Regions from separate parts of the Klebsiella sp. GFKo11 genome, predicted to be linked through region 1. Evidence: predicted binding sites of a transcription regulator. Region 1 holds the regulator's gene; each other region holds the start of a gene.

The links. The regulator Fur, encoded in region 1, represses iron uptake genes when iron is present. The targets are predictions, from matches to a motif close to ATAATAATGAGAACNACTATCAA.
Region 2: a site for Fur is predicted at 8,048-8,070, ahead of AC07P6_RS00295 (TonB-dependent receptor domain-containing protein). Genes of this name have one in related genera too.
Region 3: a site for Fur is predicted at 6,022-6,044, ahead of sodA (superoxide dismutase [Mn]). Genes of this name have one in related genera too.

Annotation. Positions count from the first base shown of each region.
Region 1 is NZ_CM151369.1:4,451,490-4,462,264, reverse strand. Features, by position in the region: gene chiP (chitoporin ChiP) at 1-1,137, shown strand, start outside; gene AC07P6_RS21625 (ChiQ/YbfN family lipoprotein) at 1,185-1,517, shown strand; gene fur (ferric iron uptake transcriptional regulator) at 1,588-2,040, opposite strand; gene fldA (flavodoxin FldA) at 2,332-2,862, opposite strand; gene ybfE (LexA regulated protein) at 3,013-3,306, opposite strand; gene ybfF (esterase) at 3,440-4,213, opposite strand; gene seqA (replication initiation negative regulator SeqA) at 4,397-4,945, shown strand; gene pgm (phosphoglucomutase (alpha-D-glucose-1,6-bisphosphate-dependent)) at 4,978-6,618, shown strand; gene AC07P6_RS21590 (arginine:ornithine antiporter) at 6,675-7,094, shown strand; gene AC07P6_RS21585 (DeoR/GlpR family DNA-binding transcription regulator) at 7,428-8,225, shown strand; gene AC07P6_RS21580 (zinc-binding dehydrogenase) at 8,342-9,415, shown strand; gene AC07P6_RS21575 (ABC transporter substrate-binding protein) at 9,698-10,564, shown strand; gene AC07P6_RS21570 (sugar ABC transporter ATP-binding protein) at 10,670-10,775, shown strand, end outside.
Region 2 is NZ_CM151369.1:60,481-71,255, reverse strand. Features, by position in the region: gene phnU (2-aminoethylphosphonate ABC transporter permease subunit) at 1-533, shown strand, start outside; gene phnV (2-aminoethylphosphonate ABC transport system, membrane component PhnV) at 536-1,333, shown strand; gene selB (selenocysteine-specific translation elongation factor) at 1,444-3,285, opposite strand; gene selA (L-seryl-tRNA(Sec) selenium transferase) at 3,282-4,670, opposite strand; gene AC07P6_RS00300 (glutathione S-transferase) at 4,777-5,385, opposite strand; gene AC07P6_RS00295 (TonB-dependent receptor domain-containing protein) at 5,939-8,026, opposite strand; gene AC07P6_RS00290 (MurR/RpiR family transcriptional regulator) at 8,288-9,169, opposite strand; gene AC07P6_RS00285 (aldose epimerase family protein) at 9,206-10,078, opposite strand; gene AC07P6_RS00280 (sulfatase) at 10,088-10,775, opposite strand, start outside.
Region 3 is NZ_CM151369.1:6,232,936-6,243,710, reverse strand. Features, by position in the region: gene ptsP (phosphoenolpyruvate--protein phosphotransferase) at 1-1,760, shown strand, start outside; gene AC07P6_RS29880 (oligogalacturonate-specific porin KdgM family protein) at 1,933-2,640, shown strand; gene AC07P6_RS29875 (metallophosphoesterase) at 2,670-4,757, shown strand; gene rhaT (L-rhamnose/proton symporter RhaT) at 4,792-5,826, opposite strand; gene sodA (superoxide dismutase [Mn]) at 6,119-6,739, shown strand; gene yiiM (6-hydroxyaminopurine reductase) at 6,811-7,485, shown strand; gene AC07P6_RS29855 (UTRA domain-containing protein) at 7,714-8,418, shown strand; gene AC07P6_RS29850 (sugar phosphate isomerase/epimerase family protein) at 8,427-9,383, shown strand; gene AC07P6_RS29845 (MFS transporter) at 9,509-10,759, shown strand.

The sequences.
Region 1 (10,775 bases):
GATGTTGCCGCCTTTACCGCCATCGAAATGGGCGAAAGCAGTGACAGCGGCCACCCGAACGAAATCGCTTTCTCCTCGCGCAATAAAACTTACGATGAAGACTATTCCGGTGATAAGAGCGGGATCAGTCTGTACAAAGCAGCCGCCAAATTTAAATTTGGCCCGGCATGGGCACGTGCAGGCTATATCCAGCCTACCGGTCAAACATTGCTGGCTCCGCACTGGAGCTTTATGCCGGGTACTTACCAGGGTGCTGAAGCCGGTGCCAACTTTGATTATGGTGATACGGGCGCGCTGAGTTTCTCCTATATGTGGACAAACGAATATAAAGCACCGTGGCACATTGAAATGGACGAGTTCTACCAGAACGATAAGAAAACCAAGGTTGATTATCTCCACTCTCTCGGCGCCAAGTATGATTTTAAAAATGACCTCGTGCTGGAAGCCGCATTTGGCCAGGCACAGGGTTACATCGACCAGTATTTCGCTAAGGCCAGCTACAAATTTGATATCGCAGGCACGCCGCTAAACACCAGCTACCAGTTCTACGGTACTCGCGATAAAGTCAGTAACGGCGGGGCGAACGATATTTATGATGGTACCGCCTGGCTGCAGGCATTGACCTTTGGCTATAAAGTTGCCGATGTTCTCGACCTGCGCCTGGAAGGAACCTGGGTTAAAGCCGATGGTCAGCAGGGCTACTTCCTGCAACGTATGACGCCGACTTACGCCTCATCTAACGGTCGTCTCGATGTCTGGTGGGATAACCGCTCTGACTTCAACGCCAACGGTGAAAAAGCGGTGTTCTTCGGGGCGATGTATGACATGAAGAACTGGAATATGCCGGGTTGGGCCTTCGGCGCGTCCTACGTTTATGCATGGGATGCAAAACCAGGAAAAATGTCTTCTCCTGATGCTTACTACAACCCTGACAAACGTCTGGAAGAGTCAGCCTACAGCCTGGATGCGATGTACACCGTACAGGAAGGACGTGCGAAGGGTACGCTGTTTAAACTGCACTTTACTCAATACGACAACCACTCCGATATCCCAAGCTGGAGCGGCGGCTACGGCAACATCTTCCAGGATGAGCGCGACGTGAAGTTCATGGTTATTGCTCCATTCACCATTTTCTGATGCCAGTGCGGCGGGCATGAGCCTGCCGCAATTTCCCGAGGTCGATTATGAAGAAGCTATTGCTTGTCGCTATTATGGCGGCAGGTCTGGTTGCCTGCACGCAGTCGCCAGCGCCGAAAGAGGATTCAAAGTTAAAAGATGCCTACAGCGCCTGTATTAATACTGCTGAAGGTAACCCAGATAAAGTCGAAGCCTGCCAGAGCGTATTAGACGTTCTGAAGCAAGAGAAGCAGCATCAGCAGTTCGCCACCCAGGAAAGCGTGCGAGTACTGGATTACCAGCAATGTATCCAGGCGCGTAAAACCGGTAACGATCAGGCTGTACAGTCGCGCTGTGACCAGATTTGGAAAGAGATTCGTAGCAACAACACGAAACCCTGATTTTTACTTTTCGTAGCCATAAAAAAAGCCAACCATCAGGTTGGCTTTTTGCTGCTTACGCAACGGGGAATTACTTTTCCACCGCGTCGTGGGCATGTTCATCTTCGCGGCAATCGCCTTCTGCACAGTGACCGTACAGGTACAGGCTGTGGTTGGTGAGGCGAATACCGTGTCGGGAGGCAATCTCACGCTGACGAGCTTCAATTGAGTCATCGCTAAATTCGATCACTTTGCCGCAATCGAGGCAAATCAGGTGATCATGATGATGCTGCTGCGTCAGTTCGAAAACGGATTTACCACCTTCGAAATTATGACGAGTGACGATGCCGGCGTCGTCGAACTGGTTCAGTACGCGGTAGACGGTGGCCAGGCCAATCTCTTCACCCATATCAATCAGGCGTTTATATAAGTCTTCCGCACTGACATGATGGTTATCCGGTTCCTGCAGGACTTCCAGGATTTTTAATCGTGGAAGTGTTACTTTCAGGCCAGCCTTCTTTAATGCGGTATTGTTGTCAGTCATGCGGAATCTGTCCTGTTGCTAAACGATCTACTTCCATCAGCGGAAGTAATACAGAGAATCACCCGATGTAATGCGTCTCATTATAGAACTGCCATGGTGAAATGAAAACTGCAAGCATCGGGCCTTGTATGCTGTCAAAAACGAGGCACTGGCTACAAAGTGCTTCACGTGACCTCGTTAAATCAGAGGACATTGTACAGATATGTGATTAAAAGTTAAAAACTTGTAGCTATAACTTTGATTGCTTTTATCTATTAATTCGGCGAAATCTGACGATAACGCCGTTTAGACTCAGGCATTCTTGATTTCTTCGAGGTGCAGCTCTTCAGAAATCTGTTTTACCCATTTTTCCACGCGTTCGTTAGTCAGTTCTGGCTGACGGTCTTCGTCGATGGCCAGACCCACGAAGTGGTCATCATCTGCCAGACCTTTAGATGCTTCGAAATGATATCCAGCAGTCGGCCAGTGACCAACGATAGTGGCGCCGCGCGGTTCGATGATGTCGCGAATGGTACCCAGCGCATCACAGAAGTATTCAGCGTAGTCTTCCTGATCACCGCAGCCAAACAGCGCGACCAGTTTGCCGTCGAAATCGACTTCTTCCAGCGTCGGGAAGAAATCATCCCAGTCACACTGTGCTTCACCGTAGTACCAGGTTGGAATGCCGAGCAGCAGAATATCGTGAGCTTGCAGATCTTCTTTGCTGCTCTTGGCAATGTCGCGAACATCAGCAACATCTTTACCAAGCTGCTTTTGAATCATTTTTGCAATATTTTCGGTGTTGCCGGTGTCGCTGCCAAAAAAGATGCCGATGATTGCCATGAGTAAAATAACCTCTTGAAACTTAATGATGTGGTAGGGACTTAAATGCCCACAGATAGGGGCAATGATAGCAGAACTAAGAAGGGCGCGGAAACAGCAATCACGCCCGACTGCACACTCTGCTACATGAAAGCTTATTTTTTGAGGGTTTTAGGCTTTATCCTGGCTGCGCAGGGCCGCCAGTTGGTTCATCAGCATCTCTTCAATCAGATCGCTGCGGTTCATGTTGCGGGCTTCGGCCAGCTCATTGAGCGCATCAACCGCATCGGCATTGAGCTTCAGCTCAACGCGCTTCAAACCGCGAACTTTATCGCGCTTGAGCTGATTGCGTTTGTTGATACGCAGCTGTTCGTCGCGTGAAAGCGGATTGGTTTTCGGTCTACCCGGCCGACGCTCGGTTGCGAACAAATCTAATGTCGTACGGTCCGTTTGTTCTTTTGCCATGATTCAGAGTGACTTCGGGGGAAACAAGCTGTCGGGCATAGCCGACGCAGATAGCCCGCCATAATACATCAGGCGAGGGGCTGCGCCAACGACCGCGGGCATTCTGCCGCGCGGTCGGGCAGATTTTAGCCAGTTACGCGGCTATGGAGGTCAAATAACGGCGTATTGCCCGTAAAACGGCCTCTGGTTTTTCTGCATGTACCCAATGTCCGGCTCCGGCAATCACATGGGCCCGCGCCTGGGGGAATTGAGCCAGCAGAGCCTCACGGTAGGCATCGGTTACGTAGGGTGAGTTACCGCCGGGGATAAACTGCGCCGGATGCGGCCAGGCGGGGATGGTTTGCCAGCCGACGATATTGTCATATTGCTCCCACAATACCGGCACGTTAAACCGCCACTGACCGTCCACAAAGGATTTCAGCAGGAACTGAATGACGCTTTCTTCATGAAGGTGTTCGCGCATAACCGTCGCTGCATGCTGGCGAGTGGCCGCGTGGGCGTCGGTCACGGCATTGATGGCGGCGAAGATTTCATCATGGCGACGAACGTGATAATCCACAGGGGCAATATCAATCGCAACCAGGCCCGCAATGCGCTCCGGGGCCAGCGCGCTCAGCGCCATGACCGCCTTGCCGCCCATTGAGTGACCAATAAAGGTCGCTTTTTCTATTTGGTATTCATTGAGAGTATCAATCAAATCCTGAGCCATCGCGGCATAGGTCATCTCTGGTGCGCGCGGGGAAAGACCGTGATTTCGCATATCGACCTGTAAAATATCGTAGTCAGCGACCAGATCGCGGGCGAGGATCCCAAGGTTATCCAGACTGCCAAAAAGACCATGGACCAGGACGATAGGGGGATTATTGTGCGGATTCTGTGCAGATTGCGCTCGGCTATTTAATTTCATGGCAAAGTTCTTTTTTTCGCTCCGTCGGGTTAGGGTATTATGTTGGACATTCTGCCATCCGGCTGCAAGACCCGGAAGATTTCCGAGTTTTACCGCCATCCTGGTTTGACGCTATCCGCGGTTGGGATTTGTCCTTATAATCCCGACAACTTGTATTCAGAAAAGATATCGTACTGGATTAAGATGAAAACAATTGAAGTTGATGATGAACTCTATAGCTATATTGCCAGCCACACCAAGCATATTGGCGAGAGTGCATCCGACATTTTACGGCGCATGTTGAAGTTTTCCGCCGTTTCCCAGCCTGCCGCACCGGTAGCGAAAGTCGTTCCGGCTCCGGCGCCAACGCCTGTCGTTGAAGTGAAACCCGCCAATCCTCTGAAGGATAAAGTTCGCGCCATGCGCGAGCTGCTGCTATCTGATGAGTACGCCGAACAAAAACGCGCGGTAAACCGTTTCATGCTGGTTCTGACTACCCTCTACTCCTTAGACAGCAAAGGCTTTGCGGAGGCGACCGAGTCTCTGCATGGGCGCACTCGCGTCTATTTCGCTGAAGATGAGCGGACGCTACAGAAAAATGGTAATCAGACAAAACCTAAGCAGGTTCCGGGCACGCCGTGGTGGGTTATTACAAATACCAATACCGGCCGCAAATGCAGCATGATTGAACATATCATGCAGTCAATGCAGTTCCCTGCTGAATTGATCGAAAAGGTTTGCGGTACGATCTAGTCATTTAACTTTTGCACCAGAAGGATCAGGCAATGGCAATCGATAAGCGCGCAGGTCAACCTGCGCAACAGAGTGATTTGATTAACGTCGCCCAACTGACCGCCCAGTACTATGTGCTGAAGCCAGAAGTGGGCAATGCGGAACATGCTGTGAAGTTTGGCACCTCTGGCCACCGCGGCAGCGCGGCGCGCCACAACTTCAACGAGCAGCATATTCTGGCGATTGCCCAGGCAATTGCTGAAGACCGCGCAAAGAACGGGATCACCGGCCCATGCTACGTCGGGAAGGACACCCACGCGCTATCCGAACCTGCTTTCATTTCCGTACTGGAAGTGCTGGCGGCGAACGGTGTTGATGTCATCGTTCAGGAAAATAACGGTTTCACCCCGACGCCGGCGATTTCTAATGCGATTCTGGTGCACAACAAGAAAGGCGGCCCACAGGCTGACGGCATCGTCATCACTCCGTCCCATAACCCGCCGGAAGACGGTGGCATTAAGTACAATCCGCCGAACGGTGGCCCGGCTGATACCAACGTGACTAAAGTTGTTGAAAATCGCGCTAACGAACTGCTGGCTGCTGGCCTGCAGGGCGTGAAGCGTATTTCTCTTGATGCGGCGCTGGCCTCAGGTCATGTGAAAGAGCAGGATTTGGTGCAGCCGTTTATCGAAGGGCTGGCGGATATCGTCGATATGGCGGCTATCCAGAAAGCGGGCCTGACGCTGGGTGTTGATCCGCTTGGTGGCTCCGGTATTGAGTACTGGAAACGCATTGCTGAGTACTACAAGCTGAACCTGACTATCGTTAACGATAATGTCGATCAGACTTTCCGCTTTATGCACCTCGATAAAGACGGTGCGATCCGTATGGACTGCTCCTCCGAGTGCGCCATGGCTGGCCTGCTGGCGCTGCGCGACAAGTTCGACCTGGCCTTCGCTAACGACCCGGATTACGACCGTCACGGTATCGTGACGCCTGCCGGGTTAATGAACCCGAACCACTACCTGGCAGTGGCGATTAACTACCTGTTCCAGCATCGTCCGCAGTGGGGCAAAGATGTTGCTGTCGGTAAGACTCTGGTCTCCTCGGCAATGATCGATCGCGTAGTGAATGATTTGGGCCGCAAGCTGGTGGAAGTACCGGTTGGTTTTAAATGGTTCGTTGATGGTCTGTTTGACGGTAGCTTCGGCTTCGGCGGCGAAGAGAGCGCGGGGGCTTCGTTCCTGCGCTTCGACGGCACGCCGTGGTCTACCGACAAAGACGGCATCATCATGTGCCTGCTGGCGGCGGAAATCACCGCCGTAACCGGGAAAAACCCGCAGCAGCACTATGATGAACTGGCAGCGCGCTTCGGTGCGCCAAGCTACAACCGTCTGCAGGCTTCTGCAACTTCAGCCCAGAAAGCAGCGCTGTCTAAGCTCTCTCCGGAAATGGTAAGCGCCAGCACGCTGGCAGGCGACCCGATCACCGCGCGCCTGACTGCGGCTCCGGGCAACGGTGCGGCAATTGGCGGCCTGAAGGTGATGACCGAGAACGGCTGGTTTGCCGCGCGTCCGTCAGGTACTGAAGACGCTTACAAAATCTACTGTGAAAGCTTCCTCGGCGCTGAGCACCGTCAGCAGATTGAGAAAGAAGCGGTGGAGATTGTCAGTGAAGTGCTGAAAAACGCGTAATTATTAGCCATGATAATCAGGCCCTTTTAGGGCCTGTTTTTTTCGCAAGGAGTGCGATGAAACTGGAACGCAAAAAAGTCTTTTGGTTTTGGGCTGGGATGGATCTTTTTTATCTCATTGAGTTTGTCGGCTGGAATCTCTATCACCGGCGCGTACCGTTCTACGACGATATCCTCGCATATCTCCAACTTCTGCATACCTACGGCTCCGCCGCCGCGTGGCTGTTTCCGCTTAATTTCTTGTTGATAACCAGCATTCCCGTGTCGATGGTTCTTTTCTTGCGTCAGAGCCGTTATGCCCTGTGGCTGACGTGGGCGCAAACGCCATTGCGGCTGGTCTTTATGCTGCCGTCGCTTTCGCTAGTGTTATGGATGCTGCGTGAAATGGGGTTCAAGGGGATAGCGTTCTTTATCGGGCTCTTACTGCTCTCGGAAGCGGCGAAAGTGGTGACACTATGGCGCTGCCGTAAGGTTTGACCACGAGGTTATTTGACCTGTTATTACGACAATACAGATGATGTGCATCCTGCGGTGACTGAATCGGGCACAAACGGGTATTATTTTTTTGACCGGGTTTGCCCATTCTATAGATTGACGTTGAGTGCCGGGGCATCAATGAAGTTATATTTTGCCACCTTTGTCACAAAATCCCACCTTAAAAAATGCAACTTACTTTAAATGTATGACTAACTTCAAATTAAAAAAAGCTGAACGCTTGTTTTGATTTTGTATGATTTGAATCACTTAATGATATGGATGATTTTGTTACATTTATGTCATTAAATCCTGGATGCTTTCTTGAGAACTTATATGTTACAAGTTAAACGTCACTCATTAATTCTGGAATTTGTCGTTGAAAATGGTTGCGCTAGAGTCAATGAATTGTCGCGAATATTTGGCGTGTCTCCGGAAACTATTCGTCGAGATTTAACGGTGCTCGCCAAAAATAAAAAATTAGTCCGTAGCTTTGGCGGCGCGATGATTTCAGAAAATAACGCATCTTTTTTAGATGTGGATAATCCCACAAATAATGGGAATTTTGTCGATAAAGCTGAAGCATTTATTAAGCGAACAAAAGAGCAACCAGAGCGAAAAATGCGCATTGCCAAAAGCGCATTACAGTACATTCATGAGCATGAATGCATTATTATGGATAATAGTAGTTCATGCTGGTTTTTAGCACGGCAGTTGCCCGATATCGAACTGACGGTAATTACCAATTCATTAAACATTATTCAGACATTAGCCTGCCGAAAGAAAATAAGAATTGTCAGCGTGGGTGGTGAGTATTCTGAAAGACACGGCGATTTTCATGGGCCGGTAGCTGAATTTATTATTAATAACTTTAAGGTCAATAAACTGTTCTTTTCTTGTCAGGGCCTTGATTCTGGCCTGGAAATCAAAGATAGCAATGAAGTCAACGTGCGTCTGAAACAAGAAATGCTGAAAGTGGCCGACCAAAAAATTCTGATGGTCGATAGCAGTAAGTTTGAGCGCTATTCATTATATAAAATCTGCGACCTCGCAGATATTGATATTCTTATTACTAATAAGCTACCAAAGGATATCTATCGTCAGGAATGCCTTGAAATCGTAGAGACCAGTTAAACTCTCTACGTAATAATACATTTGCATCATCATCTCACGACTCTTGTGCCAGGTGGAGGATAATTGCGTCAGCAATACTATCCATCTTCATTACTTATCCGAAAATGAGGTTTACGATGGAACAATTACCTGAAGATATGAAAGCTGTTGTGTGCCATGGTCCCCAGGATTATCGCTTCGAAAAGATTACGCGCCCGGTAGCACAAGAAAAAGAAGTGGTTATTAAAGTTGATGGCTGTGGAATATGTGCTGGTGATTGCAAAGCCCAGGACGGCGCACCGATGTTTTGGGGTGAAAACCCGTGGGTGAAAACGCCAGTGGTGCCAGGACATGAATTCTATGGCCGGGTTGCTGAATTAGGCCCCGGCTCGGCAGAAAAATATAAATTAAAAATTGGCGATCGTATTCTGGCGGAGCAGATAGTACCTTGTCATGAATGTCGTTTCTGTAAAACCGGGAAATACTGGATGTGTGAAACCCATGATATTTATGGTTTTCAAAAGGATGTTGCCGATGGCGGTATGGCTGAATATATGCGCTTCTCCGAAAGAGCGATTATTCACAAAATTCCCGAGTCATTAAGCGAAGAAGATGCAGCGCTTATCGAACCGATGGCCTGTGCTATCCATACGGTACGCCGTGGGGATATCGATCTGGATGATGTTGTTGTTATCGCTGGTGCCGGCCCGCTGGGTCTGTGCATGGTGCAGGTCGCGCATCTTAAGACGCCGAAAAAGCTGGTAGTGATCGACACCATGGAAGACCGTCTGGCGCTGGCGAAAGAGTTTGGGGCGGATGTGGTTATCAATGCGGGCAAAGAAGACGCCATTGCCATTGTTAAAGCCATGACTGAAGGCTACGGTTGCGACGTCTACATTGAAGCTACCGGCGCGCCGATTGGTGTTACCCAGGGACTGGAGATGATTCGTAAGCTAGGTCGTTTTGTCGAGTTCAGCGTGTTTGGTAAAGAAACCACCGCCGACTGGTCGATCATTGGCGACCGCAAAGAGCTGGATATTCGCGGTGCGCATCTTGGCCCGTACAGCTATGAAATCGCCATCGATCTCTTTGAGCGCGGCCTGCTGACTGCAAAAGGCGTCGTCACTCATTTCTATTCCATCGATGAGTGGAAAGCGGCATTTGAAATGGCAAAATCGCTCGATTCTATCAAGGTCGTTATTAAGCCATAAAAACGTAATTCTTAAATGACGCCATTTATTTTAATTATCATCCGCTTTGAAATGGATGGCGGCTAAATAAATACTGGATTTGTATCATGGTGATAACTGGGGTAAATATCGGTGGCCAGGTGAAGTCTACCGGTCATTAATTTATTGCTCAGGCTATCAGGCAACATTCGTACCATGAAAACGCTAAAGGATAATCTTGATCCTTTAGCGCATAACTCAAAAAGGAGATATTGAATGCCTGTAAAATTGAATACGAAAGCATTACTCTCAGGACTTCTGGCGATGAGTATGGTCGCCTGCGTTAATGCTAAGCCGCTAACTATCGGCATGTCGTTCCAGGAATTGAATAACGAATATTTTGTCACCATGAAAGAGTCGCTTGAACAGTCGGCAAAAGATATTAATGCCACTGTATATACTGCGGATGCTGCGCATGATGTCTCCAAGCAGATTAGCGACGTTGAGGATATGCTGCAGAAGAAAATTGATATTCTGCTGATCAACCCGGCTGACAGTGTAGGCGCGGAAACGGCGGTTCTGGCGGCGAAAAAAGCAGGTGTGGTGGTGGTAGCGATTGATGCTCAGGCAAACGGGCCTATTGACTCATTTGTCGGTTCCAAAAACTATGACGCGGGCTTTATTGCCGGTGAGCATTTAGCCAAAGCACTGGGTGATAAAGGCAATGTAGCGATTCTCGATGGTATTCCCGTGGTGCCTATTCTGGAACGCGTTCGTGGTTTTGAAGATGCGATGAAGAAGCATCCTAATATTAAAGTCATTACCAAACTGAACGGCAAGCAAGAACGCGATACCTCCATGAGCGTGACGGAAAATATGTTGCAATCCAATCCAACGCTCAACGGTATTTTCAGCGTTAATGACGTTGGCTCTCTTGGTGCGCTGGCGGCTATTCAGTCTTCCGGTCGTGATGTGAAATTAGTTAGCGTTGACGGTTCGCCGGAAGCGGTAGCTGAAATTGCCAAAGGCACTACGCCATTTATTGCGACCGCCGCGCAGTTCCCGCGCGACCAGTTACGTATTGGTTTAGGTATTGCTCTGGCTAAACACTGGGGCGCGAATATTCCGAAAGAGATCCCTGTTGATGTGAAGCTTATTGATAAAACAAACGCCAAAGATTTCCATTGGTAAGAGCGTTATTACTCCATAACGGCTCGCGATTGAGTTCGTGGGCCGTCGTGGATTCTTATTAAAGTATGGCACGATATATTATCGTGCCGTCATGGAGCGATGTTCATGCCCAGCTTACTGGAAGTCAAAAATGTCAGTAAAAGCTTCCCCGGAGTCAAGGCGCTCGATAATGTCAATATTACCCTTGGGCGAGGGGAGGTGCATGCTTTAC
Region 2 (10,775 bases), 2.0 Mb from region 1:
CCTTTATCGCCCTGCCGACTTTCCTCATCACTCTCGCATTCACCTTTATCTACGGCTCGGCGGGCTTGCTGAACGGTACGCTGATGTCGCTGTTTGCTTTCGAACTGCCGCCAGTCGATTTTCTCTATTCGATTCAGGGGGTGATTCTGGCGGAAATCACCGTTTTCACTCCGCTGGTGATGCGCCCGCTGATGGCCGGACTGCGGCAGATTGATAAAAGCCAGCTCGAAGCGGCGAGCATTCTTGGCGCCCATCCGCTGCGGGTCATCGCGCAGGTGATATTCCCGGCGGCGCTCCCGGCGCTGATGGCAGGCGGCAGCCTGTGCCTGCTGCTGACCACCAATGAATTCGGCATTGTGCTGTTTATCGGCGCGAAAGGGGTCAATACCCTGCCGATGATGGTCTACAGCAAAGCCATTCTCGAATCGGATTACGGCGTGGCCTGCATGATTGCGCTAATAAATATTCTGCTGTCGCTGGGGCTGTTTATGCTCTACCGGCTGGCCGCCGCGCGTACCGGCGCAAGGAGCTAACGATGTTGATTTGGTCGCGTAAAGGCCGTTCGGCAGCGGGTGCGTTGGCGGTAACGCTGTTTGCCGGGTTCTTTTTTCTGCCGCTGGCGGTGATTTTAATGTCCAGCCTGAGCCAGCAGTGGAACGGCCTGCTGCCGTCCGGCTTTACCCTCGGGCACTTCGTTAATGCGTTTCGCGGCGCGGCGTGGGATTCGCTCTTTTCCAGCCTGATGGTCGGTTTCTGCGCCAGCCTGTTCGCCCTGCTGTGCGGCATGTGGGCAGCGCTGGCCCTGCACCAGTACAGCACGAAGCTGCAAAAATACCTCGGGCTGATGTTCTATTTGCCGAGCGCCATTCCATCGGTATCCGTGGGTTTAGGTATTCTGGTGGCCTTCAGCCAGGGGCCTCTACAGATGAACGGCACCTTCTGGATTGTGCTGGCGGCGCACTTCGTGCTGATTTCCGCCTTTACCTTCAGCAACGTTTCCACCGGCCTGGCGCGGATTTCCGCCGATATCGAAAACGTCGCCTCCAGTCTTGGTGCATCGCCGTGGTATCGCCTGCGCTACGTTACGCTGCCGCTGATGACGCCGTGGATGATCTCCGCGCTGGCGCTGAGCCTGTCGCTATCGATGGGGGAGCTGGGCGCGACGGTGATGATCTACCCGCCGGGATGGACGACGCTGCCGGTCACCATTTTCAGCCTGACCGACCGCGGCAATATCGCCGACGGCTCGGCGCTGACTATTGTGCTGGTGGGGGTGACGCTACTGCTGATGATTAAGCTTGAGCGCATCGCTCGCCGGATGAGCCAGCGTTAGCGCTATTTCTCGGTGGCGCTGCGCCGACCGGGCTACAGGTTACAGCCGTTTACGATCTGGTAGCCCGGGTAAGGCGTTTACGCCGTGACCCGGGATTCACCTGAAGATGCTTAAAGAAACAAAGCCTTATCGCGCAGAATATGATCGTTGCCGCGACGGCGGGTAAAGCCGATGCGGTCGAAATATTCCAGGATCTGAATTGCCAGCTTGCGCCCGACGTTCAGCGTATCGCGGAAATCTGCCGCACAGGTGGAACCCTTTGCCAGATCCAGTTCGCGGATCATTTTGGCGAATTCGACAATCCGATCGTTGCGGTAGTAGCGATCTTTAACGATCGCAGTAATCATCCCCTGCTGCGCTGCCTGGCGTAATACTGCGCGCATCAGTGACTCCTCGACGTTGGCTTCCCGCGCCAGATCGCGCACCCACCATGGCTCATCGGCAAACAGCCCGGCGACCCGCTGCCAGATGGCCTGCTGCTCGTCGGTAAAGCCCGCTTTATGCTCCGGCAGATGCAGCCAGCCGTGATGGCTGTGAACAATACCGCTTTCGCGCATCTGCTCAATCAGCAGCAGCACCAGCGCTTCATCTTCCATCGGCAGCGCAATACGCCGCAGACGTTCGCGGCCCGGACCCGGCTCATCGCGATGCTGATCGTGATAACGCGCCAGGGCGTCGAGCAGCTTCCGCTGCCAGCGTGCCGCCAGCGGAGCGCTAAGCAGACTGTTCCCCGCCTGGAGATAGTCAGGACGGCTAATCAGCGCATTCAGGCCCTCGTCGCTGAGCTGACGCGCCCAGGCGAAATCATCAAGGCGAACCGCATCGCGCTGCAGATGAATATCCAGCGCCTGAACGTCATCGTCCTGCGCGGCTGCTAGCGCATGCAGCCACTGTAAATATTCCGGCTTACGCTTGCCCCGGCGCGGTGGATTCAGCGCCACCACTCGCGCACCGGCTAGCGTCAGGCGAGCGGAAATATCGCGCAGCACCAGACGGTCGTTATCCGCCAGACGCAGCGGCGTATCCAGCACCAGCTCCGCCAAATCGCCCTCCAGCAGCGACACGCGCCCGGTAATATGGCTGGCGGCATGATGGATATGCAGCGGCTGCCACTGGCTCAGCGGCGTGTGGCACTGAAGTTCGACAATCACTCGTTCAGAGGCTTCCGGCGGCTGCACAGAGAGCAGCCAGTCGCCGCGATTCAGCGCCTCTTTTTGCGCATCGCCAGCGATATTCAGAGCGATGCGTTGACCGGCCCACGCTTGTTCGACCGGCTGATTCTGCGCGTGCAGGCCGCGCACGCGCATCGGTTTATCTACACCGGTCAACCACAGCGTATCGCCGATGTTAACCTCGCCGGAAAGCGCTGTCCCGGTGACCACTAGCCCCGCACCTTTGACGGTAAACGCGCGGTCGAGAGCCAGACGAAAACGCTGATGCTGCGGATGCGCCCGCGCACTGAGCTGAAGTAAATGCTCGCGCAGCTCGGCAATGCCCCGGTTTTCCGTGGCCGCTGTGGCAAACAAAGTAGCATCGGTAAAGCCAAATTCCGCCAGCACTGCATCGATTTCCGCCCGTACTTCCTCTACCCGCGCCGCCTCAACGCGATCCGCTTTGGTTAGCGCAACGGTTAGCGTCGGCTTTCCCGTAAGCTGGAGGATTGCCAGATGCTCGCGCGTCTGTGCCATCACGCCATCGTCGCAGGCCACCACCAGCAGCGCGTGATCGATGCCGCCAACGCCGGCCAGCATGTTGGACAAAAACTTTTCGTGGCCGGGAACGTCGATAAATCCCAGCACCCGTCCGTCAGGTTGCGGCCAATAGGCGTAGCCCAGATCGATAGTCATCCCGCGCGCTTTCTCTTCCGGCAGGCGGTCGGCGTTGATTCCGGTAATCGCCTGTAGCAGCGTGGTTTTGCCGTGGTCAACGTGTCCGGCGGTGGCAATAATCATCTCAATAACATCTCCATAAACCGGGTTTCTTCCTCAAGACAGCGCAGGTCCAGCCACAGGCGACCGTCATAAACCCTACCGATCACCGGCACGGGCAACAGACGCCAGCGGGCCGCCAGAGCCTCCAGTTGGCTGCCGCGACCATCGCGCGGGGTAAAGGTTAGCGCCGCGCTGGGTAAACGGTCCACCGGCAGCGACCCGCTACCAATTTGCGACAGGCACGGCTCAACCCGTAGGTCAAAATCAGCATAATGCGCCGCCAGTACGGACAGTACGCGCTCGCCCTGCTGGCGAATCTCATCCGCCGGGCGGGTCAGCAGGCGCAACGTCGGCAGCTCGGCGGCCAGTTTTTCCGGGTGTAGATAGAGGCGCAGCGTGGCTTCCAGCGCCGCGAGGGTCATTTTATCCGCCCGCAGAGCACGTTTCAGCGGATGGCTTTGCAATTGCGCAATCAGCGCCTTTTTGCCGACAATAATCCCTGCCTGCGGGCCACCCAGCAGTTTATCGCCGGAGAAGCTCACCAGGCTGACGCCTGCGGCGATCAGCTCTTGTGGCATCGGCTCTTTCGGCAGGCCGTAGTGACTTAAATCGACCAGCGATCCGCTGCCAAGGTCAACCACCACCGGGATTTTCAGCTCGCGGCCTATCTCGGCCAGCTCGGTTTCATCGACGGCTTTCGTGAAGCCCTCGATGCTGTAGTTGCTGGTGTGCACCTTCATTAACAGGCCGGTATTTTCATTGACCGCCTGACGATAATCTTTGGCATGGGTGCGGTTGGTGGTCCCCACTTCATGCAGGATACAGCCCGCCTGGCGCATCACGTCGGGAATGCGGAACGCACCGCCGATTTCCACCAGCTCGCCGCGCGATACCACCACCTCGCAGCCGCTAGCGGTCGCCGCCAGCATCAGCAACACCGCAGCCGCGTTGTTGTTGACGATACAGGCATCTTCCGCGCCGGTTATCCGGCAAAGCAGCTCAGCCAGCGCCCGGTCGCGGTGACCGCGTCCGGCATCGTCGAGATCGTATTCCAGCGTGACCGGCGCACGCATCGCCTGAGCAACCGCCTCAACCGCCGCCTCCGCTTGAATGGCGCGGCCCAGATTGGTGTGCAATACGGTACCCGTCAGATTGAAAACCGGGCGCAGCGCGCTCTGCTGCGTCTGCGTTAATCGCCGCGTGGTTTCCTGCAACCAGTCATCGCTCCAGCCGGGTAGCGCCTGGCTCTGGCGGATGTGCTCTCTTGCTTCTTCCAGCATCTGGCGCAGCAGCGTCACCGTCTGGGAGTGACCATATTGCGTCAGCAGCGTGGAAAATGCGGGTTCGCGAAGTAGGCGATCGATGGCCGGAAGCCGGGTGTAAAGCGCACGAATCTCGGTAGTCATGAATGGGCCTGGCGGTAAGTTATTTTCCCCCCTCCCGACGGGAGAGGGAGTCAACAAATAAGCGGTGATTGTAACGCCTCCGGGCAGAAACTGTTACCTGCCTGGGTCAACTCCTCGGCGGTTCGGTGCGCGCAAAGCTGGCGCGCTGAAAGAGCGAATCCACCAGCCTGACCAGCTTAGGGCGGGTGGCGCACCAGCCCGGCGCGACGCGGCGAAAGTTAAGGTAAGCGATAGCGCAGGCCGCCGAAATGGTCGCCAGGTTGACTTCATCCGAGCGTAAAGTCCCGTCACTCGCATAGCCTTCCAGCGCATCCAGACCGCGCGCGACCTTTTCCCGTTGGCGTAGCAGTTCGCTTTCAGACTGCTGCGCTGCCGGGCGCGTTTTCTCTCGCACCAGAGCCAGTGCGGCTTCCATAACGCCATCAGCCAGCGCCTCAAGTTGACGCATTTTCAACGCGGCTTGTGGCTCCGCTGGCAGCATATTCGGCGCGACGCCGAGCTGCTCCAGGTATTGCGCGATAATCTGCGAATCGTACCAGCATTCACCATCGTCGGTGACCAGCGCGGGCACTTTCCCCAACGGGTTATACTGTGCTACGCCATTGACGTCGTTGTAAGGGAATTCGTTGACGAACTCGAAGGGAATATCTTTTTCCAGCAGAATGACGGAAATTTTGCGCACAAAGGGACTTGTATAGCTGCCGATCAGTTTCATTGCCTGCTCCTTTCGCCAACAAAAAGGTAAGTATGGTGCAGGCTGCGGTAAAAAACCGCGAAGCAAAAGGAAATTCCGCGAGCCCCGGCGCATTTCCCGGAGGCGGCGCTTGACGCGCCTTGTCCGGGCTACGGGTCCGCAGACGGTTGTGAACTAGGTAGCCCGGTCAGCGCAGCGCCACCGGGACGAAACAGCGCCAATGCATCAGCCTCGGGACATTTCCCGGAGGCGGCGCTCGACGCGCCTGTCCGGGCTACCGGCCCTCAGACGGTTGTGAACTAGGTAGCCCGGTCAGCGCAGCGCCACCGGGACCAAGCCGCGCCGATGCATCAGCCCCGGCGCATTTCCCGGAGGCGGCGCTTGACGCGCCTTGTCCGGGCTACCGGCCCTCAGACGGTTGTGAACTTGTAGCCCGGTCAGCGCAGCGCCACCGGGACCAAGCGGCGCCAATGCATCAGCCCCGGCGCATTTCCCGGAGGCGGCGCTTGACGCGCCTTGTCCGGGCTACGGGTCCACAGACGGCTGGAAACCTGTAGCCCCGACTTGTTTACGGTTAGAACTGATAAGCCACGCTGGCGCGGAAGCTCCGCCCCGGTTCGTAGTCCGCGCCCAGTACGCCATAGCTGTTGCGCGAGGTGTGGGATACATAGTTTTTATCAAAGATATTGTATAACCCCAGGCTTAAGGTCAGGCCATCCAGCGTACCGGAAGTCGGCGCCCATTCAACCGCCAGATCGTTCACGCCATAGCCGGGCTTTTTCGTTTCCGCATCTTTATAACGTGTGTAGAACAGCGAATTCCAGTGCATAGCAACATCATATTTCGGCAGCAGATACGTCAAACCAACGGTATATTTATCACCGGTATCACGCCCCAGAATATCGCCATATTTCGCGACGCCTTTGACCATCAATGGTGACTTATAATCGGTGCTGATATGGGAATAGCTGAAACGGGTAATAATATCGTTTACCGCATAATTTACCGACGCTTCATAACCATCGACAACCGCATTACCGGCATTGAAACGCTCCGTGAGTTCAGAAACGCCGGGAACCGCCGTCTGGACGATAAGATTGTCGTAATGCGTGCGGAAATATTTGCCGACAATACTGAGTGAGTCGTCTTGCGCAATGAGGCCGCGATGGTCGAAGAAAATCCCGACCTCTTTGTTATCACCCGTTTCCGGATCGAGCTGGTTTTTCTGGTTAAACTCGCTGGAATTCACGCGGATTGACTCCGTGGTATCCGGCGCACGAAACAGCTCCGTATAGTTAGCAAATAAGCCAAAACCGGATTCAAAACGATACTCGGCGCCAAAGGCTTTGGAGAACTCAGTGAACGTCTGATCCTGATCGCCCAGCATATCGGCCTGGTAATGATCGTAGCGGATCCCCGGCGTGAGCGTCAGCCCGCCAAACTGCACGGCATTTTCCAGATACCCGGAGTTGCTGGTCCCCTTTTCGCCGTCCCAGGAGGCAGTTTTTCGGCCGCTGGAATACTGGTAATCATCACGGTGGTTTTTGGTCTGGAACCATTCGTAGCCTACGCGTAGCGTGTGGCCAAAAGCGCCGGTCTGGAATTCTGAGCGGTTATCAACGTTAACGCCCCAGGTTTCCACATTGTTCACCCAACCGCTATCCAGACTATTCCAACGCTTTTTAACGCTGGCGCTCGCTTCGCCGGAACGAATCGCTGCGGCCATATTTTTATGCGGCTGGCTGCGATCGAGTTCATTTTTGGTGTGATAGCCAGCGACTTTCAGATCGATCCAGCCGCTACCATCAACCGCTTCATAAGCGAGGGTTTGGGTTTCGCGGATGAAGTTTTGTGCCGTGTAGTCCTGGAAATTCGCGGTGGTCGTCGGGCGATAAGAGAATTCTGCGCGGAACGGATATTCGCCATCCGATTTTACGCGCTCAGCCGAGGCCTTTATTTTCTGCCCTTCAAAAAGATCAACGCCAGCCTTGAATAAATAGCTCTTATCTTTGCCATCTGCGCCGATACGCGTGCCGTTGCCGCTCTCACCGTAGTCGTAATCGCTGCGGCTAATATAGCCCAGCAGGTCAACGCGATCCGCTACCCGCCCAAATAGCGTCAGCGAATTAGACCATTCGTCGTTATTGGTGTCATAGCCGGTTTTTACCCGAGCGCCAAAGCTTTCGCCCGGCCGCAATAAATCAGATGCATCAACAGTGGTGAATTTCACCGCGCCGCCCAGTGCTCCAGAACCATTGACCACAGAGTTCGCACCCACTGAAACGTCAACCTGCTTTAATAACGCCGGGTCAATTAATAAATTACCGCCATGGTGAAAAAGGTCGCCCATCTGGCGCGCACCATCAATGGTGACGTTAATGCCTTTATCACTCACGCCGCGCATATAGATTTGCTGATTGAATCCGTTGGTGCCCCCAACGTCAACGCCAGGAATATCACGCAGAATATCTTTGATTAGCTCCGGCTGACGGGCGGCGATTTTATTCGCGTAAACGCTGGTTTCTTTTGGTGTGCTTTTAACCGATGCCACAACTTTAATCGTCTCAGCATCCTCAATTTTATTATCCGTTTCGGCAAATACCGGCGCGCATAACAGCACGGTTGCGCCAATTAATAATTTCTCACGTCCATATGTGGACATACTCGATCCCTCACAATGTGAATAAAAGTGAGAATCATTTTCATTATTAATTGCAATAAGTTAATCTTACTTACAAAACTTTACTGATTAAGCCAATATATTCGCCATGAACAAATAATTAATTAATATATTTTTTAATTAATTATTCACGCAAGGAATATTTAAGCAAGAAGATTAATACGCTGTCAGTAAATAACAAACAAGGAGAATCATAGGATTACCCGCCGGATTATTTTTGCCTGCGGGTTTTAAACAATATGCTTACTCTGAAGATTCGCGCTTAATACGCTCTTTTATCAATAGTTCTTTAATCGACAAACCGGTAACGCCGCTATCGCGTAAGTTGTGGCGGGTAATTTCGGTGCACAGGAATTCAATGATAAACAGCTGAGCAATACGCGTTGAGATGGAATCACCCTGCATCGGCCCCGCTTCGCCGCTGGTCAGCCAGAAGGTGTTCGCCAGCTCAGTGAGCGGAGAATGAGGGCTATGAGTAATTGCCAGCGTCCAGGCTCCCTTCTTTTGCGCAAGACGGAAGGCGTTAACCACCTCCGGCGTTTCCCCGGAGTGCGAAAAGGCCACCACCAGATCATCGGCCTTCAGGTTTGCCAGCTTTAAGGTCATGGTGAAGCGATCGGTAAAGGCTTCGGAATCAATCCCTAAGCGGTTCATCTTATCCCGCGCTTCCAGCGCCGCCAGCCCCGATGCGCCAAAACCGACAAACATCACCCGTCGCGCGCTTAAAAAGCGCTCGACCACCGGTTTGACGATTTTCATCTCCAGCAGGCCGATGGTTTCCCGGGTTGAGGTTTCAATGGTGAGCGCGATTTTTTGCGCCACGTCGTTGCGCGAATCATCAAGGAAAATATCCGGCGACGAAGGCAGCGATAAATCGCTATCGTCCAGCAGCTCGCGCTTCAGATCCGCTTTCAGGTTCAATAGCCCGGCGTAACCAATTTTCTTGCAAAAACGGATGATGGTGGCTTCGCTTACGCCAATTTCCAGCGCCAGCTTTTTCACCGGTAGCTGCACCACCTGCGCCGGCTGTTGCAGGATATAACCCGCTATTTTGCCGTCCGTTTCCCCGAGGTTACTGAGAATATTGGCGAGGTAGACGCGTACGTTTTTTTTATTCACACTCACTGTGGGCTCTCCTGACCGCGCGTTAAGTCAGGTAGTTTAGCCCGCTTGCCGTTCGCTGTCTGCCGGGAAGCTTAGTGAGAGCTGATGGTGGTGCGTTTCCCCCGCCGCCAGCCACTCAATGCCGCGCTTATGGATTATTTGCCCATCAAAATGGGGATCGTCGGTGGTGCCGTTGAGCGGCTCCACGCACAGCAGATCCGCACCAGGAACGCCCCATAGCGCCAGCCATTTCTGGCTGCCGGAAAAGGCGATTTGTTCCCAGCCATCCGGGGAGCAGACCGCCCAGCGATTACCCTCTCCCAGCGCAAAATAGACCGCGCCTCCGGCAAAGCTATCCGGCGACAAGATAAACGCCGAGACGTCCGGCGCGTCGTCGGGGATCGCCAGCGTGCGCCGCACCGTCGCAAAGGGACCCGCACAGACGCGATCGAAACGCACCTGCCAGCCCGGCTCGCGGGCAATCGGCAGCGCGAAGCCGGGATGCCAGCCCAGCGAGTAGCCCCAGGGCTGGCTGTCCTCGTTAATCACCGCCCAGTCTACGCTGATGCCATCGTCATTTAGCCGCCACGTCAGGCGTATGCGCCACGCAAACGGCCAGACCTCGCGCGTTTCAGCGGTGTCGGAGGCCTCAAGGATCAGATGAGTGGCGTCCTGCGACACGCAGGTGAACGTCTGGTGGCGCAGAAATCCGTGCGCGGTAAGTGGAAAAAAACGCTCGCCCTGCCATAAGCCATTGTGGATGAGCTGCCCCACAACAGGAAACAGCTGCGTCGCCGAGTTGTTCCATACTCCCGCCTGCGGTTGCCATATCCAGCTGCGCTGGCGATGGTTATCCCACAGCTCGCTTAGCTCCGCGCCAACAGCCTGCACCACCATACGGAAACGCGCATTTTCCAGACGCCACTCCATGTGATTCTCCTAAGCCGTGCGCAGCAGCAGCCGCGTCTGATAGACCATCGCCCGATGCTTGTCGCCGGTAAACAGGCGGTCAATCAGCGTGAAGATATCAGCCTCATCAATCACTTTATCCTCAGCAAGGTCCAGCGTCTGTGAATCGCTGTTGCGCATGAGGAACGCCAGCGCTTCCGCGACGCCCGGATGCCCGCAGGTATAACCCGCCGTTGATTCCTGCTGGCACACAACGAACTGCTGGTCGCGTTCGGGCGACAGAGATCCCAGGTCGAAACGCGTATACAGATCCGGCGGCGCATCATGCTGGCGCATCACTGGGATTATCGCGCTGGCATAATGCTGAGATAGCGCGCTATCGGTGACGGGGTGCAATTGCCGCGGATCGTTTTTGACATCGAACAGCTTGTCGCCAAAGCGCCACGGGTTGAGATAGCCGAAGGTGGCAGGGATCTGCATCACCTGCACGCCCTGGGTGAAATCAAAGCCGGGGTGAATACGAATATCTTTCAGCTCGTCGATTTTAAACGGGCTGTCGATGCGCGTTGGCATCAGCGTGTATTCGTACAAATGCGCTTTATCCTGCTCGCGCGGGCAGCGCATATAGACGTAATCGCCGTCGGTGATATTGATATGCCCGCCAAAATAGCCGAACAACGCGTAGTCGCGAATGGCTTCATCGCGCTCAACCGCCGGG
Region 3 (10,775 bases), 1.8 Mb from region 1:
GGCTGCGCCTGGCGGCTCATCTGACAGCGCAACCGCTCATCACGCTTGCGCCTCTGCAGCAGGATACGATTGTGATAAGCCCGACGCCGATGACCCCCGGCCAGCTTCTGGCGCTGCGCGGCCCGAGGCTGAAGGGGATTGTTATGGGCGATGGCGGCGAAACGTCGCATACGGTGATTCTGGCGCGTTCGTTTGGTATCCCGCTGCTCAGCGTGGTAACGGCGGATTCAGGGCAGATCCCCAGGGGTGAAGCGCTGCTGCTTGATGCTCGCCATGGCGTAGCCATTCTCTCCCCGGACGCGCTGGCGCAGCGCTGGTATCAGCTGGAAACGGAAAAACATCAGCGTATTGCTAACCGGCTGCAGCCGTTTATCGACCAGCCAGGAGTCACGCAGGATGGCGAGCGCGTAGCGCTGATGGCGAATATTGCGCTGGCCGCGGAAGCCGATGCGGCGTTTGCTGCCGGAGCGCAGGGGATTGGGTTGTTCCGCACGGAAATGCTGTTCTGCGAGCGTAGCTCACCGCCTGACGAAGAAGAGCAGTATCAGGCTTATCGCCATGTCCTGGAGCAAGCTCAGGGCCGCAAAGTGGTGATCCGTACGCTGGATATTGGCGGCGATAAACCCTGCGACTACCTGAATTTACCCGAGGAAGAGAACCCGTTCCTCGGCTGGCGCGGCATTCGTCTTTATCCCGCGTTTATGGCGCTTTTCACCTCCCAGATGCGGGCGCTATTGCGCGTCAGCGCCGCCGGGCCGTTGCATATTATGGCCCCGATGGTGGCGACGCTGGAGGAAGTTAAGTGGTTACATACGCAGTTCCAGCAGACTCAGGCTGAGCTGACGACCCAGGGCGTGGCGACCGGAACCTGGTCGCTGGGCATTATGGCTGAAGTCCCCTCAGTGCTTTACTTACTGGATAAAGCGGCCGCCTGGATTGATTTTATCTCTATTGGCAGCAATGACCTGGCGCAGTACTTTCTGGCCTGCGACCGGGGTAATGCCAGCGTGCGGCATCTTTACAACTATTTCGATCCGGCATTTTTGCAACTGCTGCAAGAGATGGTGGCGCGGGCGCATCGTGCGGGCCTGGAGATTAGCCTGTGCGGTGAAATGGGTGGCGATCCGCAGGCGCTGCCGCTGCTGCTAGGAGCCGGGCTGCGCCATGTCAGTATGTCCGCCAGTCGTATCGGTAGCGCGAAAGCGCAGCTGGCTACGCTTTCCGCCGTTGAATGCCAGCAGAGGCTGCAGCTGGCCGTGACGGGCGAGAGTGCGCAAGAGGTGGCGGCCCTTGTGAAAAAACAGTCGACAACCACCTTCCCGGTGTTCGATCCCCGTCTGATCTTGCTCGATCGGGCCGTGGACTCCAAGGCCGAAGTGATTAAGCGCCTGACCGATAACCTTGAAATTGAGCAGCGCGCCTGCTGCGGGGCGGAAGTAGAAGCGGCCATCTGGCAGCGTGAGGCTATTTTTTCTACCGCGTTGGGTTTTGCTATCGCGCTCCCCCACTGCAAATCGCCCGCCGTTACCAGCAGCAGCGTGTCGGTTATGCATCTCGCTTCGCCGCTAGCGTGGAATGAGGAGGTTTCCGTCTCGTTGGTGATCATGCTGACGGTGAGCGAACAGGAGAAAGGCGATCACATGAAGATATTTTCGCGGCTGGCAAGAAAACTAATGCATGCTGATTTTCGCCAGCAATTGCTGGAGGGTAATAACCCGCAGGCGGTTGCTGAATTACTGCAACGGGAGATTGCGATGTAATTATTTTGTCCGTTGCTGAACGATAATTTATTTATGTACTGGTTTTTATCTGCTCTCAGGGCAGCGGCATCGTGCTGCCTTTATTTGTTAATAATATTTTTTCGCAGCCAAGAGGAGGATCATTTTTAGTTGGTTTTCTTATTTTAATAAATTAATAAAATGGATAATTCTTATGAAAAAACAATACCTCTGTGGACTATTTTTAGCAGCAAGTTTTTCCTCGCACGCAACCTATATTGATTATCGGCATGAGTGGTTGGGCGATCAGCATAAACAAGAAGATCGTATTAAAATGGGCCATTCTTTAAATAACGGTATTTACTTTAGCGTTGAGGGGAAGTGGGAAAGTAAACAAGGCGGTTTTCTGGATAATCTCTCTTCTAAAGGCAATGAATTTGAGCTTGGCTACAAATATAAGCTTCTGGGCAATCTCTCCATCACTCCCTCCTTCGCGCTGGATTCAGGGGAGCGTGATACGGCTTATAAGTTTAGTGTGAAGAGCGTCTATAACTGGACTGACGCATTCTCCAGCGGGCTTCGGCTGCGCTACGCTGTCCGCGACTATGAGCGTGAGTATGACCCGGATAGAGCCAGCCAGCACTACTGGCAGGCAAACTTATATCTTGGTTATCGGATTTATGATGTCTCTTTTGATTACGATTTTGAATATAAATTCGATACCGACTACCCGGCATTGCGCGGTAAAGAAAAAGACTATGTGCATAATGTGACGGTAGCCTGGAGAGGAAACAAAACCTGGGTGCCGTATGTCGAATTAGGGTATGTTTCATATGATGATGGCTCCTATGAAAAAGATGGCAAAACTTATCGTGATGCCTGGGAGATGCGTTATCGCGTAGGTATTACCTACAACTTCTAATTATTTTTTGATAAAAATAAGGAGATGTAATGAGAGTAATTTCCATTGCCGGAATAGCGGCATTTATGCTCTGTAGCCATGTCGCTTCGGCTACAGAAAATTATCAATACCGTGTCGCATTTATGCCGGATATCCATTTTCATGATGTGTACGGCGAATTTCAGGATGGTGCATTTAGCGGGCTGAAGAATAGCAAAAGTGGGCAGAATGCGATGATTCGCACCATGTATGCGCAGCTTACGTCAACGCGATTATTCAATGAAAACTACTTTGCCCTGCGCGCGGCGCTGGACGATGCCGGGAAAAAGGGGATCAAACTGATCGCGCTTCCTGGTGATTTTAGCGATGACGGGCAGTCTGTGCATATCCGTGGATTGGTGACCTTGCTGAAGGAGTATGAGCAAAAATATGCCATGCGATTCTTTGCAACACCGGGCAATCATGATCCTAACCGGCCCTTTGATTTACCCGATGGAGAAGAGGATTTCTTAGGGCAGGGAGGAAAAACGCAGCGTATTTTTAGTTTTGGCGCCAAAGAGTGTACGGGCTATCAAGGGAAAACCGCGCTTATCCCGACAGGTGCGGAACTGCCAACCATCTGCAGCGAGGAGATGGTGAGCCGCGGTTATGAGTACATCATGAACATGATGGCTCCGTTTGGTATCGATCCGCTGCCTGAAGATATTTACTGGGAAACGCCTTATTCATCCTACGGGCAGCAGGATTACACGTTTGACAAAGCAAAACAGGCCAGCGACTTCCGCCAGCGGCAATATGAGATTTGCGCCCAGGGAACCGGAGGTTCATATCGACAACCAGGTTATGGCCCTTGTTTTACCGTCGCTGACAGCAGCTATCTTGTTGAGCCGATACCGGGTCTATGGCTGTTGGCCGTTGATGCGAATGTCTATGTGCCGCGCGAGGATGCGGATATGGCGAATCCGCAGTCCGCTAAAAACTTCGCGGGTTCAGGTGATGCTGGTTACAACAAAATGCTCACTCACAAGCAGCAGGTCGTGGCGTGGATGACGTCCGTTGCCAGGCGAGCAAAGGAGCAGAACAAGACGCTGATCACCTTTAGCCATTTCCCGATGGTGGAGTTTGATAACGGCGCTGCCAGCGATCTGGAGTCCATCTTTGGCGAAGGCAAATTTCAGTTGAAGCGAGCCCCGAAGGAGGATACCAGCCATGCGTTAGCGAAAACGGGTATTGGCGTTCACGTTGGCGGACATATGCACTTTAACGATACCGGCGTGCGTAAATATCCTGACGGCAGCCTGCTATTTAACATTCAGGCACCTTCCATGGCGGCCTATGTTCCAGCGTATAAAATCCTCAATTTCGCTAACCGTAGCGAAATTGATGTTCAGACCGTTATCCTGGACAGCGTACCGCGCTTTAATGAGCTTTTTGAACATTATCAGCAAGAGTGGGAGCATCTGAAAGCGACAGGATCTGCGCATTTATGGAACAAAGCGGTGCTGGGGGCGAAGGATTATTATGACTTTACTAACTGGCACATCACCGAGCTTACCCGGCTGCGCTTTATTCCTGAAGAGTGGCCGTGTGAAATTCGGCAGATGCTTTTTAGCCTGAACGGCGCGGAAATGCTGACGCTGAGTCAGTTGAGCAGTCATACCTCCTGGCAAGATGTTCTGACCGTACCGATGAGCAGCGATCGTGCCGTGTGCGCTAAAGGAGATGAGCCTCCTGTCAGGGCTATCGGGCAAATCTATCTGCAAAAAAATGCTGGAGCATGGCAGTTGGCGCAGCAAAAAGCGCAAGCTTTGGCTCGGGATGCTGGCATGACGCTGGATCAGTTTGCATCCTGGAACGGCTTTGATTTGGCGGTGGATTTTTATCGCCTGCGCAATGCCGATGAGCTGGCGCTACGCGATATTTCCGCGCAACGCTTACGCGAATATCAGTTGCTAACCCGCACGCTGGCGCAGTCCTTACCTGCTGAGGCTTCAGCGGTGATGGCGGATAGCGATTTCGAGTCCATTTTCCGCCTGCGTTTTGGCAGTATTTTTAGCGTTATCGATAAATACCTGCGGGGAAACCCTTCACGAAATTTCCACCTGAATAGCGAAACGGGGGAAATCTCCGCGCGTTAAAACCTTGCCCCTGCCGATGCGGCAGGGGCAAGAATTAGTTCGCCATTCCCAGGCCGACGATGTTTGCAGCGATGATAATCACCACGCAGCCGAGGCTCAGTACGCCAACCGGACGGCGTCCTGCGTTTTTCCACTCTTTCAGCACCAGGCCAACCAGCCCGCCGCACAAGACATAGAAGCTCATATGCAGCATCCAGCTCATGTAGTCGTACTGTGCCGGAATGCTGGCGTGGCCCCAGGCGTAGAAGAAGAACTGGAGGTACCACATCAGGCCGCCCAATGCGGAAAGCAGGATATTGCTGATGATCAGTGGTTTTGCCAGAGAGAAGTCGGCTTTTATCGACAGATTCTTCACTTTTGCCAGGCGGATAAAGCAGAAACCGAGGTTGACCAGCGCACCGCCGCCCATAATCACCACGTAGCTTGGCAGCGCGGTGTAGAGCGGGTCAACGCCGAGCGCGGCGGCGGCTTCATGCATCGGTTTTGCGGCGTTCATCGCAAAGGACATACCGGCCGAGAAAATGCCGCACATTACCGCCAGTACCAGCCCCTTTTTCAGGTTGAAGTCTTCGGCTTTGATGCCCATTTTGCGCTCTTTGAGCTGGCCTGCGCGAGTGACTATCCCCACGCCAATCACCGCAACCAGCACGCCGAGCAGCGTCATTTGGCCGCCTTTGGTGTTAATTAAGACATCGAATTGACCGTTGAGGATTGGGGTCATTAGCGTGCCGACAATCAACGTAATGCCAATGGCGATACCGATCCCCATCGACATGCCGAGATAGCGCATGGTCAGGCCATAGTTGATATTGCCGATACCCCACATTGCGCCGAACAGGAATACCGGCAGGTGCGTGGAGGCATTAAAGGAGCCGTAGTAGGCCCAAAAATCAGGGAGCAGCATGGCGCTGATGGCCCAGGGGAGTATCAGCCAGGAGACAATCCCGCCGATAGACCACATGGTTTCCCAGGACCAATGTTTAACTTTTTTGAACGGGGCATAGAAACAGGCTGCACTGGCCGCACCTATCAAATGCCAAAAAATACCCATCGTAATCGCGTGATTCATTGATTCTATCCTCATCTATTTTTTTATCGGATAAATCATTTTCCGACCCGATGAGTGTAAAAATCGGTCAGTTTTACTGCCTTCAGCCTGTTGCCACGTAACATCCTTCTTTGGCAACCAGAAGCTTAATTCGTTGTTCTACATCACAAAACCACGTGTATAACCGTCTGTTATAACCTTATTAAAAATACGGCATTGATAAGCGTTTTCAATATCATTTAATTAACTATAATGAACCAACTGCTTACGCGGCATTAACACCTTCCGCCGCTCGACAATAATGGAGATGATTATGAGTTATACACTGCCAGCCCTGCCGTACGCTTATGACGCCCTGGAACCGCACTTTGACAAGCAGACGATGGAAATCCATCACACTAAACACCACCAGGCCTACGTTAACAATGCCAACGCTGCGCTGGAAAGCCTGCCGGAATTCGCTAGCCTGTCTGCTGAAGAACTGATCACCAAACTGGATCAGCTGCCGGCTGACAAAAAAACCGTTCTGCGTAACAACGCTGGCGGCCATGCTAACCACAGCCTGTTCTGGAAAGGCCTGAAAACCGGTACCACGCTGCAGGGCGACCTGAAAGCGGCTATCGAGCGCGATTTCGGTTCCGTTGATAACTTCAAAGCGGAATTTGAAAAAGCGGCTGCTACCCGTTTCGGCTCCGGCTGGGCGTGGCTGGTGCTGAAAGGCGATAAGCTGGCTGTAGTTTCTACAGCGAACCAGGATTCCCCGCTGATGGGCGAAGCTATCTCCGGCGCTTCCGGTTTCCCAATTGTGGGTCTGGACGTGTGGGAACACGCTTACTACCTGAAATTCCAGAACCGTCGCCCGGACTACATCAAAGCGTTCTGGGACGTGGTTAACTGGGACGAAGCTGCAGCGCGTTTTGCCGCCAAAAAATAAGGTTGCATTGTGCTGAGTGAGAAGCGAGTCTGATGACTCGCTTTTTTTATGTCCGCAGCAAGGAGCAGCAGATGCACTATCCGCTAAATGTCTACATTGGGCGCATTCGCGACTATCCCGGCAGCCGCCCGAGCGCAATAAGCAAAATTCAGGTCGATGGTGAATTAACCCTCGGCGATCTCGGCCTTGAGGGCGATGAGCAGGCGGAGAAGAAAATTCACGGCGGGCCGGACCGCGCGCTGTGCCACTATCCGCGTGAACATTATGCCCACTGGGCTCGCGAGCTGCCTCAGCAGGCGGACCTGTTCTGCGCCCCGGCGTTTGGCGAGAATCTCTCGACCGAGGGACTGACGGAGCAAAACGTCTTTATTGGCGATATCTTCCGCTGGGGAGAGGCGCTGATTCAGGTGACGCAGCCACGTTCGCCGTGCTTTAAGCTCAACTATCACTTTGCCGTCAGCGATATGGCGCAGCTGATGCAGAACAGCGGCAAAACCGGCTGGTTGTATCGGGTGGTGGCGGGCGGGAAGGTATCCAGCGATACGCCGCTGGTGCTGGTCTCCCGGCTAAGCGATGTTAGCGTGCACGAGGCTGGCGCGATCGCCTGGTCTATGCCGTTTGATGATGAACAGTACCATCGCCTGCTATCGGCTGCGGGGCTGTCAGTGAGCTGGAGCCGTACCATGCAGAAACGGCGTTTAAGCGGGCAGATCGAAGACAATTCCCGGAGATTGTGGGGGAAATAGCTCGCCCGCTCGTTAGTTTCTCTCTTCTCATATAGGGGCCGATCGCCCCTGCTTTTCCTCTACGCTTTGCCTCATCTATTTAGCGTGGCAACAGGTTTGTGGCCACGTACTTCAGAGCCATTCTTGTTACCTGGTCCACAAAAAAAGCCTCGGTTACGAAAAAAAACTTGAGTATTCCCTGCACTCAAATATCTTATGTGGAAATTGGTTTAAACCAGATTGGGCGATATGAAAGAGAAAAACTATGTTGATGTCCTCAGAGAGCGCTTCGAAAGCTGGCTGAATGAGAAAAATTTACCGGCTGGCGCAAAGTTACCTTCTGAGAGGGAACTTTGTGAGTTGTTGGATGCGAAGCGTATGACCTTACGTCAGGTTCTTATTGAACTTGAAGTTGACTCACGTATTTTTAGAAAAAACCGTAGTGGTTGGTTTATTTCGTCGAAGCGATTCATTTATAACCCTAAATCACTTTCAAGCTTTAATGCTGAAGCACGAGCTCAGGGACGCAATCCATTTTGGGGGTATTTATCAAAAGAGGCCGTTGAGACCGTTCCGCACCATGTTGATCAGGTTTTTCAGGCTTCGGGTAAACAATACCTTATTACTGGGTGGTGTGGCCTTGACGAGCACAAAGTATTTTATCATGAGTCTTATATTAACGCTGAAATTGCTCCGGGTTTTATCCAGAAACTGGAAGATAAATCTTTTGCCAGAGTCTGGGAGGAGGAGTTTGGTTACGTGTTAAATATTAAAGAAATGGTCTTTAAACCGGTCAATATGCCGGAAATGGCTTGTAAGGAATTGGGGGTTGCGCCTAATACCTACGGTATTTTGGTAGAAAAACATCGTGCGACTCATGATAAAAAGGTGGTTCAGATTGACTTTGAATACTGGCGCCTTGAGTCCGTGGAACTTGTTATTCGTGATGAATGAGAAAGATTATGGAAAATATGAATAGAGAATGTCTTGTTGAACGAGCAAAAAATATACGGCTCTATCTCCATGCTTATGCTTTTCATTTAAATATGCGTTATGAACGTATTCTCCCTGGCGATTTGTTGGATATTGCTCATCAACAAGAATTAAAAGGGGTAAAAGTCCATGTCGAAGATGGTGAATCTCAAGCACTACAGAATATGAATAGCCAGCAATTGCAGTGCTTTAAGGAAAAAGCGGCAAACTATGGTCTGGATGTTCATATAGAAACGAGCGCATCGGATCGGGAGACATTGGCTGACGCCATCCGCATCGCGCAGGCAACCGGCGCAACCTCGGTGCGCTTCTACCCTCGATACGAAGGCTATCTAAAGGATGTACTGGAGAAAATTGCCAGTGATATCGCCTGGTTGTCACAGTTTGATGATTGTGGGTTGAGCTTTACGATTGAACAGCATGAAGATTTGCAGGGCCATGAACTGGTGGCGCTGGTGAGAAATAGCGGTATGCAGAACCTCTCCATTTTGTTCGATTTTGGCAATATGATTAATGCCAATGAGCAACCCCTTGCGGCATTAGAGGTGATGTCACCATTAATTACTCAGGTACATATCAAGGATGCCCGAATTATTAAAGAAGGAAAGGGCTGGGGGCATGAAGCTTGTCGTTCCGGGTATGGCGATTTACCAATGAAAGAGATGCTCAGGGCATTGTTGCTTTTAGGCGAGGATAAACCGCAAGTCCTCTCCTTTGGTCTTGAAGAAGAAGTGGAATATTATGCGCCCGCATTTCGTTTCGATGATGAAGGTGATAATCCCTGGATCCCGTGGCGAGAAGCGAGCTATACCCCTTTGCCTGATACTCATTTGGTTGATGCTCGCCTGGCACAGGAAAAAGAACATGCCCTTGCGCAAATTAAATACATTCGTGATCTATGCGGTGAATTTATAAATATCCAATAATTTGTAATTAAGTAGTGAAGAATTATGCAGGCTGCGCCATTATTTATGGTTAGCTGTATGGTTTGTTATTCATTTGATTAATCGAGCTTTTCTCTCAACCAGCAATGAGGGTGTGAATTATGTTCATGAATAAATGGGCACGGCTGTGCTTTTTGATTTTGGGGGGAGGCACAATATTCAAGCTCTCCAGCATGAAGGATGTATTTTATGTACCAATGCAAAATGACTGGGGATTAACAAATACGCAAATTGGTCTAAGCTTTACGGTATATACAATCGTTCAGACCGCAGGGCTTTTTCTCTCGCTATATATCGCAGATCGTTACTCTAAAAAGATACTATTACCCTTTGGTTTAATCGGTGTTGGTTTATGCGGTCTGTATTTATCGACTTTGCCATCCTTCACCGGGTATCTGGTCTGTTTTGCCGCCATGGCCTTTTTTGCTGATGTAGTTTATTGGCCGGTCTTGCTGAAAGCGGTTCGCTTGCTCGGTACGCAAGAAGAGCAGGGACGTATGTTTGGCTTTTTAGAGGCCGGACGCGGTGTGGTGGATGTTATTGTTGCCTCCGGTGCGCTATTTGTTTTTGTCCATTTCGGCGAAGGAAAAGCGGGCATGCAGGCTGGTCTGCTGTTCTATACGATAATCACGCTGGCGGCGGGCGTTATTACTTACTTTATTGTCGATGATGACAAAGTAAAAGGCGGCGAAAAAGCCAGCGCCAACATCGAAGTGTTAAAAGGCATTAAACATATTTTATCCTGCCCGAATGTCTGGCTGGCTGCTTTTGGTATCTTCTTCGTGTACGCCGCTTATTGCGGGCTGACGTACTTTATCCCGTTCCTGAAAGATATCTATATGCTGCCGGTCGCGTTGGTTGGGGCGTACGGCATTATTAACCAGTATGCGTTGAAAATGGTCGGTGGACCGATTGGGGGATTGCTGGCTGATAAGGTTGCCAAATCACCCACGGTTTATCTGAAGTGGACGTTCCTGATCTCTGCTATCGCCATGATTATCTTTATGCAGCTGCCCCATCAGTCTATGAATGTGTACGTGGGAATGGCGGCAACGTTAGGATTTGGGGCGATTATTTTCTCGCAGCGCGCCATTTTCTTCGCACCAATGGATGAGATTGGTACACCGCGTGAGTATGCTGGTTCTGCCATGGCCTTTGGCTGCATTATTGGTTATATGCCAGCGATGTTTGCCTATACGCTGTATGGCTGGCTGCTGGACACCCACAGCGGCATCACCGGCTACAACTACGTTTTTAGCGTGATGGTTGCGTTCAGCTTAATGGGGTTTGTCTGCTCGACGCTGCTGGTTAAGCGGATTAAGAAGCAAAAACTCACGGCAACAACTGCGGCAGCATAAGATCTGAGCTTCCCCG